DNA from 2 places in the Aeromicrobium sp. Leaf291 genome. Region 1 is predicted to be linked to the other one. Evidence: riboswitches for the same ligand, from Rfam matches in the RefSeq annotation. Region 1 holds a riboswitch; the other holds the start of a gene.
The links. Region 1 has a riboswitch for S-adenosylmethionine ahead of thrC (threonine synthase). Riboswitches for the same ligand answer to the same signal wherever they lie in the genome.
Positions count from the first base shown of each region.

Region 2: linked by a shared signal. The riboswitch ahead of ASF35_RS11990 (hypothetical protein) and the one ahead of thrC (threonine synthase) in region 1 are both predicted to bind S-adenosylmethionine.

Region 1 covers NZ_LMNM01000001.1:941,570-945,978, forward strand. The annotation lists gene ASF35_RS04730 (MFS transporter) at 1-763, opposite strand, end outside; gene ASF35_RS04735 (TetR/AcrR family transcriptional regulator) at 855-1,439, shown strand; gene ASF35_RS04740 (hypothetical protein) at 1,491-1,865, opposite strand; SAM riboswitch class I at 2,083-2,208, shown strand; gene thrC (threonine synthase) at 2,225-3,532, shown strand; gene ASF35_RS04750 (ubiquitin-like small modifier protein 1) at 3,581-3,862, shown strand; gene ASF35_RS04755 (DUF4870 domain-containing protein) at 4,005-4,409, opposite strand.
Region 2 covers NZ_LMNM01000002.1:475,327-479,735, forward strand. The annotation lists gene ASF35_RS11980 (RNA polymerase sigma factor RpoD/SigA) at 1-932, opposite strand, end outside; gene ASF35_RS11985 (N-formylglutamate amidohydrolase) at 947-1,984, opposite strand; gene ASF35_RS11990 (hypothetical protein) at 1,981-2,286, opposite strand; SAM riboswitch class IV at 2,317-2,431, opposite strand; gene ASF35_RS11995 (hypothetical protein) at 2,484-3,017, opposite strand; gene ASF35_RS12000 (VWA domain-containing protein) at 3,059-4,348, opposite strand.

The sequences.
Region 1 (4,409 bases):
CGAGGGTGCCGACGACCCCGGCGGAGGACCACCCGTCGTCGTTGCCGTGGACGATGCCCCAGACACCTGCGAAGACCGCACCACCGAGCAGGAACGTGCCGACGACGTCGGGGCGTCCGGGCGCGGAGCTGCGCGACTCCGGGGTGGCGAGCAGGAGCAGCGGCACGGCGACCAGGGCCACGGGCACGTTGATCCAGAAGATGGCCTGCCAGCTGAGCCCCTCGACCACGGCGCCGCCGATCACGGGCCCGACGGCGACACCCAGCCCGGCCACGCCGCTCCAGATGCCGATCGCGGCCGCTCGCGCCGCGGGGGGCACGGCGGCAACGAGGAGCGTGAGCGACAGCGGCACGATCGCCGCGGCGCCGACGCCCTGGAGGGCCCGCGCCGCGATGAGGGCCTCGGCCGACCCGCTCAGCGCGGCGGCCACGGACCCGAGCGTGAAGACGCCGATGCCGGCCAGCATCACGCGTCGTCGTCCGAGGCGGTCGCCCACGGCGGCCAGCGCGAGCATGAACGTCGCGAAGGGCAGCGTGTAGGCGTTCATGAACCATGACAGCTGGGTGTCGGTGGCGCCCAGGTCGGACTGCACGACCGGCAGGGCGCTCGTCATGACCAGGTTGTCGAGGGTGGCCATGAACATCGGCAACGAGGCCGCCGTGAGGGCGAGCGCCGTGCGTCGGCGCGCGGAGGTCGTGGTCGCCGACGGCGTGCCCGTGGGCGGTGGGGCAGAGGCGGGGGAGTCGAGGGTGTCGGTGGTCATGGGAGTGCTCCTGGGGAGGGGGCCGAACGTAGAAGGCATCGAATGATTACTTGTGGACGACTTTAAGTAATCGGGTGATAACCTGTCAACCATGACCCCTCGGATGAGTGCCGACGCCCGCCGCGAGCTCGTGCTCGAGGCCGCCACCCGCGCCTTCGCCCGGACGGGGTACGCCGGGACCAGCACCGACGCTGTGGCCAAGGAGGCCGGCGTCTCGCAGCCCTACGTCGTACGGATCTTCGGCACGAAGCTCGAGCTGTTCGTGGAGGTGTTCGACCGCGCGACCCGTCGCATCATCGACGCCTTCGAGCACGTCATCGCCACGCAGGTGATCGACCCCGACTCCGAGGAGGGCCTCTCGCCGCTCGGCCAGGCCTACGCCGACCTGGTCCTGCGCGACCGCGACGCCCTGCAGCTCATGGTCCACGGGTTCGCCGCCGCGACCGATCCCGAGATCGGGGCGTTCGCGCGGTCGCGCATGACCGAGATCTTCCAGGTCGTCCGCGGCACCGGGATCGACGACGACCGGGCCCGTGACTTCGTGGCCCACGGCATGCTCATCAACGTGATGCTGGCCATCGGCGCCCCGGAGCACGTGACGGGCGACCCCGCGCTGCTGGCCCTCACCGACTGCGTGTTCGGCGACGTCGCCGACTCGCTCACCGAGGCCTCCTAGGCCTGCCGCGGGAACCGGGGTCGGGTCCCGTGCGTCACACGTGCGCCCGGTTCACCGAGGGCCGGGGCCCCCGCGACGCTCCGCTGCCCAGCGCAGGCTGAGCTGCACGTCGGCCAGCCCCTCGAGGCGGGTCTCGACCTCGGCCAGGCACACCACGACGTCGGTGGGGTCGTCGTGCTCGTGGCACTCCGCCGTCGACTCCGAGAGCGTCGGCGGGTGCTCGCTGCTGCCGTCCAGCCGGAACACGCTGAAGCCGTTCTCGGCATCGCCCTCCACGGCCACGATCGTGTGCCCCGGCAGGCGGTGCCGGCTGGACGGCGGGTCGGCGAGGACGGCGCTGCTCAGCAGTCCGGCGGTGACGGCGAGAGTCGGCGCAGCCACGAGCGTGGCGGCACGGGTGCGGAGTGGACGGATGGTGAGCGGCATGGTGAAGACCTCCGACGTCGGCACCGGTCGGTCCGGTGCGGTCGACGGGACATGGCCCTCGTGGCCGGCGCGACGCCCGGCTGCGCCGACGGCTGTGGACGACCACGGGCGGCGCGCTCGCCTGCGGCTCGATCTGTGGACGCCCGCTCCGTGGACCGTTGCGTCTCGCATCGCGGACCAATTGGACACATGGTGAGACGCCTGCCTACGCTGGACCTGCTCATCCAGAGGGGTACAGGGACACGGCCCGACGACGCCCCAGCAACCAGCTCCACCGTCCACCCAGGACACCGGAGCCAGGTGCTCATTCCGTCCCGACCAGAGAGGTCGGGAAAGATGACCAGGAGGCTTTCGTGAGCATCACCACCGCCCCGTCCACCACGTCCGCGGCATCCGACGTCGACCAGGCCGAGGTCGCCCAGCGCGGCTCGCTGCGCGACGGCGCCTTCGGGTCCGCCACCGGGCTCGTCTGCCGCGAGTGCGGCGCCACGCGACCGCTCGGCCCGCACTACGCGTGCGACGACTGCTTCGGCCCGCTCGAGGTCGACTACGACTTCGGCACGGTCACGCGCGAGCAGATCGAGAGCGGCCCGCGCAACATCTGGCGCTACAAGGCGCTCCTGCCGGTGCCCGACGACATCGAGTCCAGCCCGAACACCGAGCCCGGCTTCACGCGGCTGCTCGAGGCGCGCAACCTCGCCGCCGAGCTGGGCCTGACCAGGCTCTGGGTCAAGGACGACAGCACCAACCCCACCAACTCCTTCAAGGACCGCGTCGTCGCGTGCGCCCTGAGCGCCGCCACCGAGCTGGGCGCGAAGGTCTTCGCGTGCCCGTCGACCGGCAACCTCGCGAACGCCGTGGCCGCCGCCGGGGCGCGCGCCGGCATCCGCACCGTCGTGTTCATCCCGAGCAACCTCGAGACGCCCAAGCAGGTGAACTCGGCCGTCTTCACCGACAACCTCGTCGCCGTCGAGGGCAACTACGACGACGTCAACAAGCTCGCGAGCGAGATCGCCGGCGAGGAGGACGGGTGGGCGTTCGTCAACGTCAACGTCCGACCGTTCTACGCCGAGGGCTCCAAGACGCTGGGCTACGAGATCGCCGAGCAGCTGGGCTGGCGCCTGCCCGACCAGATCGTCATCCCGGTGGCCTCCGGCTCGCAGCTGACCAAGGTGCACAAGGCGTTCAAGGAGCTCATCGACCTCGGCCTCGTCGAGGACAAGCCCTACAAGGTCTTCGGCGCCCAGGCGCAGGGCTGCAACCCGGTGGCCACGGCGTTCGCCGAGGGTCATGACGCGATCCGCCCGGTCAAGCCCGACACGATCGCCAAGTCCCTCGCCATCGGCAACCCCGCCGACGGCATCTACGTGCTCGACATCGCGCGGGCCACCGGCGGCGCCGTCGAGCAGGTCAGCGACGACGAGATCCGCGACGCGATCGTGCTGCTGGCGCGTACCGAGGGCATCTTCACCGAGACCGCCGGCGGCACGACGCTGGCCGTCCTGAAGAAGCTCGTCGAGACCGGGCAGCTCGACCCGGACCTCGAGACGGTGTTCATCAACACCGGCCACGGGCTCAAGACCCTCGACGCCGTCTCGGGCCGCGTCGGCCCGGCCGCGACGATCGCCCCCACGTACGACGCGTTCGTCGCCTCCGGCCTCGCCTGAGCCGACGACCGCTCCCGCCCCTCACCCCTCGATCGACTGGAGACCACCGTGTCCGTGTCCGTCCGCATCCCCACCATCCTGCGCAGCTACACCGGCGACTCCTCCAAGGTCGAGGCCGACGGCGCGACGCTCGCCGAGGTGCTCGACTCGCTCGAGTCGTCCTACGCCGGCATCAAGGCCCGCATCGTCGACGAGGACGGCAAGCTCCGCCGCTTCGTCAACGTGTACGTGGCCGAGGAGGACGTGCGCTTCGCCCAGGGCCTCGAGACCCCCGTCAAGGACGGCGCGCAGATCAGCATCATCCCCGCCGTCGCCGGCGGCTGCGCCTGATCCTCGTCCTGCGGGTGGGCAGCCGAACAGGCGCACCGGCGCACGGAGACCTCACGCCCGCACGGGAAGCAACCCGTGCAGACGTGAGGAAGCCGTGCGTGCCGGGCGATTCCCAGGTCGACCTGGGAATCTCCGAGCCGCGTCAGCGGACGAAGCGGGGGGTGAGCGGCGGGTTCCACCACTCGCCGTTGCTGGCGCGCACCGCGCCGACGACGTGCAGCACGACGGCCCAGACGATGACGATCCCGTAGGTGACGAAGCCGATCAGCACCAGCATGAGCGGGAGCGAGAGCAGCAGCAGGATGCCCGTGGTGATCTGGACGTTGAGCGAGTTGGCCGCCTGGCGGCGGGCGTACTCGCCACGGTCCTTGTAGACGAGATAGATCACGAGGGACGCCACGAAGCCGAGGGTGCCTGCGCTCAGCACGAGGGCGGCCGCCGGCACGGCGTGCACGATGACGCCGATGCTGCGCTGGGTGTCGTCGGACAGGGGCTCGCCCTGCCCGGTGCCCTGGCCGGGCGCGGGCTCGTGGGGATAGGCGGTCAT
Region 2 (4,409 bases), on a different contig from region 1:
ATCTTGCGCTTCGCCTTCGCCTCGATCTGGCGGATCCGTTCGCGCGTCACGCCGAACGACTGGCCGATCTCCTCGAGCGTCTCTTCGCGACCGGTGTCGTAGCCGCAGCGGCGGCGCAGGACTGCCGATTCGCGGTCGGTGAGGAGCGAGAGCACCTGGTCGCACAGGCGTGCGCGGTCCAGCGACTCCTCGACGTCGACGTCTGGGCGGTGGGCCCAGCGGACGTCGTCGCCGGTGATCTCGGCGGCGGCGTCGAGATCGATGACGTCGCGGTCGAACGCGAGCACCTGCTCCACCCTGGCGACGGGGCGGCCGGTCGCGTCGGAGATCTCCGTGAGGGTGGGGAGGCGGTCGAGGGACTCGCGCAGCGCCCTCCGCGCCGCCCGGACCGGTCGCAGGTCCTCGTGGACGTGCACTGGGAGTCGGACCACGCGCGCCGTGTCGGCGATCGAGCGCTGCACGTGCTGGCGGATCCACCAGGTGGCGTAGGTGGAGAACTTCGTGCCGAACGAGGGATCGAACTTCTCGGCGGCGCGCATGACCCCCATCAGCCCGGCCTGCATGCAGTCGTCGAACGGGAGACCTTCCCGGTTCGTCACCCGCACGATCGAGATCACGAGGCGCACATTGGCGAGGACGAACCGCTCGCGCGCCAGCGAGCCGAGCCGCACGGCGCGGGTGGCATCGGGGCCGACGTCACCTGCGGCGGCCAGCCCGGCGACGACGTAGCCGGCCAGCTCGACCTCCTCTTCGGCGGAGAGCAGGGCGTAGGGGTGCGCCATGAACGCGGGGAGGCGCTCGTCGTCGAGCAGCCCCTCCAGCAGGAGGCGGCGCTCGGTGTACTCGGCCGTGATGGCGGCGAGCGCGTCGAGACGGGCGAGGACGGCGGCGTACTCGTCGGACAGGGACGAGGGATCAAGGATGGCATTCATGGCGGACCTCCGGTTCAGTCGGTGTGAAGCGTGGGGTCGTCGAGGAGCTCGATGGCGTTCTCGATCTCGTGGACGCTGATGGGGTACGGGTGGCGCGACGTCATGTCGTCGTAGCGCAGCAGCAGATGGTCGCCCTGGTCGACGACCTCGAGCGGCGCTGCCAGGTCGCCTCCGAAGCGGACGCGGAACGTGTCGCTGAGCATCGACGGGTCGGACACGCCGACCGCGCGGGCGAGGCTCACCCCGTGCGGGTGCTCGAAGGTCGGTGCCAAGGTGGCGGCACGGTCGATCAGCGTGGCCAGGCCGCGCGCGACGCGGCCGATGCCTCGGTCGTCGCGCTCCGCAGGCGAGAGCGTGATCAGGTCCCGCCGAACCTCGACCATGATCGCCTGCACCATGCGGTCGACGCGGTAGACGTGCAGGGGCACGTAGCTGCCCGAGAACGGCGTGTCGACGGCGATGTCGCCCTCGATGCCCACTGGCCACAGGGCTCGGCGGGCCTCGTCGAGGAGCGCACGCGGAGTGTGGAAGGGGTCCGTGCCGAGGCAGATCTCGGGTCGGTGGCCGTCGCGGTGCAGCTCGTAGGAGAGCGCCTCGACGGGGAACGAGTGCAGGTCGATGATCGTCACCGAGACCACGGCGTCCATGCGCTCGTCGAGCAGCTCCGCGAACGCGCGGGAGTACGGGTCGAAGTACGTCTCGACGAGTCTGGTCGGGTCGTGCCGGAGGTTGAATCCCTCGCAGGTGCGAATGTAGGCCGCACCCATGCCAGCCGCGTTCATCTCCTCCCGCTCGTCCGGGAAACGCTCAGGGTCGACGACGAGGCGCGACAACCTGTTGACGAACAGCCAAGGGCGCACCCCTGCGGAGTCCGCGGCGAGCTGAGCGACGACGTCGGTGAAGGCGTCCGTCATGGCGTCGAGCTCTCGCTCGAGGGCCTCGTCGTCCAGGAGGAGACCGGCACGGACCTCGTCCGGGATCTCGCGGGAGGCGTGCGGCACGTGGACGATGACGGTCGACCGAGGGTCGCCGGGCACGATCTGGAAGCTCATCGCACGGTCACCGACCCGTCGATCCACACGATGCAGAGATCGTCTGGGCTGTTGAGGTGCACGCTCTCGACGAACCGGTCCGGGACGAAGTGCGGGTGCATGTTGCGCGTACCGAGGCGGTGCGCGACGCCGGCTTCTTCCAGGACGGCCGTGCGGGCATTCCACGACCAGCCCGGGTAGTGGCGCTCGACGTACGCCTGGGTGATGCCCCGAAGGACGGGGATCCAGTGACCGTGGTGGAACAGCTTCCGCAGGTCGTCCGGGTCGAGGTGGTGCGCGTACGCAGCGAGATCGACGTCCATGGGCCCTCCTGAGGGTTCAGGGGCACCGCGAGTGCCCGCTTGACCGCACCGGACGGTGCAGCCCAGGTCTTCTCCGGAAGGCACCGTGTCGGGCGACGCGGTTGCCGGCCACCACTGTCCGAAGGCGTGGGTGGCTCTCTTGACCTGCCCCGACGCTAGCCACGGGCTCCGACAGAGCTGCCCCGAGTGCGAGGTGTTCACGCCGCGTCACCGCCGGCACCGTCGACGAACTCCTCTGCAGTCATCAGTGACGCACCGGCGAGCAGCCATCCGCTGGAGAGGTCGAGGTCGTCGACGTCGCAGGAGAACGTGTCGTCGAAGATGCAGTCGTCCCACTTCGTCGAGGCGTCCGTGTACTCGCCGAGCGCCTCGTCGAGCGGCTCGACGACACCGCCGGCGCATCGCGCCGAGACGTCGCCGAGACGCCGCTGGGAGATGGCAGCGTCGCGCACGAGGTCGCTGTAGTCCTCGTAGTTGACGCCGACGGAGACCACGGCGTCGATGTCCTGCACCGCCGCGAGGTAGTCGGCCGTGGCGGTCACGCACTCCTCGTGCGCGGCCTGGGCCGCGGCGATCGCCTCGCGCCGCTCCTTCTCGGCTGCGCGCTCCTCGGCGGCAGCTGCCGCCACGCGCTCGGCCTCGGCGCGGTGCTGCACGAACAGCACCGTCCCCGTGGCGCCGAGAGCCACCACCAGCGTCGTGACGAGCACGACGATCACCTTTCGCCTCATGCGGCTCTCCTCCTGCCCCTCGGGGCCGGTCTGCTCGGCGCTCACGAGCGCCTCCGGGAACGGCGACCACCATCGGCCGTCATGTTCTTGCTGATGAACTGCCGGTCGTCCGGCGCCATCGCCAGGAACAGCTCGGGCTCGGCCATCCGCTCGGCCTCCTGGGCCTCGCGGAGCAGCTCGGCGCGGAACGCCGCCGGCACCTTCGACGCCGCAGAGTGCGCCAGCGTCGCCAGCTTCGCGAACTCGCGAGCCGCGCGGATGTCGTCGCCGCGGGCCAGCAGCGCCAGGGCCTTGCGCCGGCGTCGCAGCACCCGCTGCACGTACCACTCACCCAGCACCTGGCGGTCCGATCCCGCCTCGCGCTCGTCGGGCCGGCTCACGTGCGTCCACACCGTGGTGGACGTGTGCTGGTCGCTCAGGTCGTCGGCGAGCACGTAGTCGACGCGGAGCTTTCCGATCTTGCGCCGCCCCGGCCGGGTGGCCGGGTGCGGTGCGCACTCGACCACGAGCGAGCGGGTCTCGTCGACCCGCATGCTGCCGAGGTCGACCTGGATCCCACCGGGCACCGGCACCACGGGCAGGTCGTTGACCACGTCGAGTCCGCGGATGCCGGACGCAGCCGCGATGGTGAGGCGGACCGAAAGGAACCGCTGGGCGGCCAGCTCCCCGCACTCCTCGCCGATCGCTGCTGCTGCGGCGTCGGCCTCGGCGGCGAAGTGCTCGTTGCCGGCACCGGCCCGGGCGATGGTCGAGAGCAGCGTCTCGTCGTACCCGAGCCCCACGCCGAGCGTGGACGTCGTGATGCCGCGTGCCCGCATGGCCCCGACGCGCCCCCCGAGCGCCTCGGGGTCCGTGACGCCGACATTGGCGTGGCCGTCGCTGACCAGCAGTACCCGCACACCCGCACCGACGTCGATCCGGCGTGCCTCCTCCAGCCCCCGCACCAGCCCGGCGCCGAGGTCGGTGCTGCCGCCGGCGTGCACCCCTTCGATGTGCCGGATGACGGCGGCGGGGTCGGTGACCGGTCCGGCGGGCACCACCACCTCGACCCGGTTGTCGAAGGTGACGAGCCCGAACGAGTCGTCGGGGGAGAGCCTGCCGACGACGTCGACCAGCGCCCGCTTGGCGTGCTCGAGACGTCCGCCGGACATGGAGCCGCTGCGGTCGAGCACCACCACCAGGTGCGACGCGGCGCGGTCGGTGGGGCGGACGGCGTATCCCTCGGGCAGGGTGCCGGCGACGCGGACGAGCATGACGGCGTGGTCGCGACGGCGCAGGGAGTCCTGCATCCAGTCGAAGCGATCGCGGCTCAGGTGTGTCGAGAGCTTCATGATCATCTCCTCTCAGGTAGGGTGTGCAATGAGCATAATGCAGACTGCAGACAGATTATGC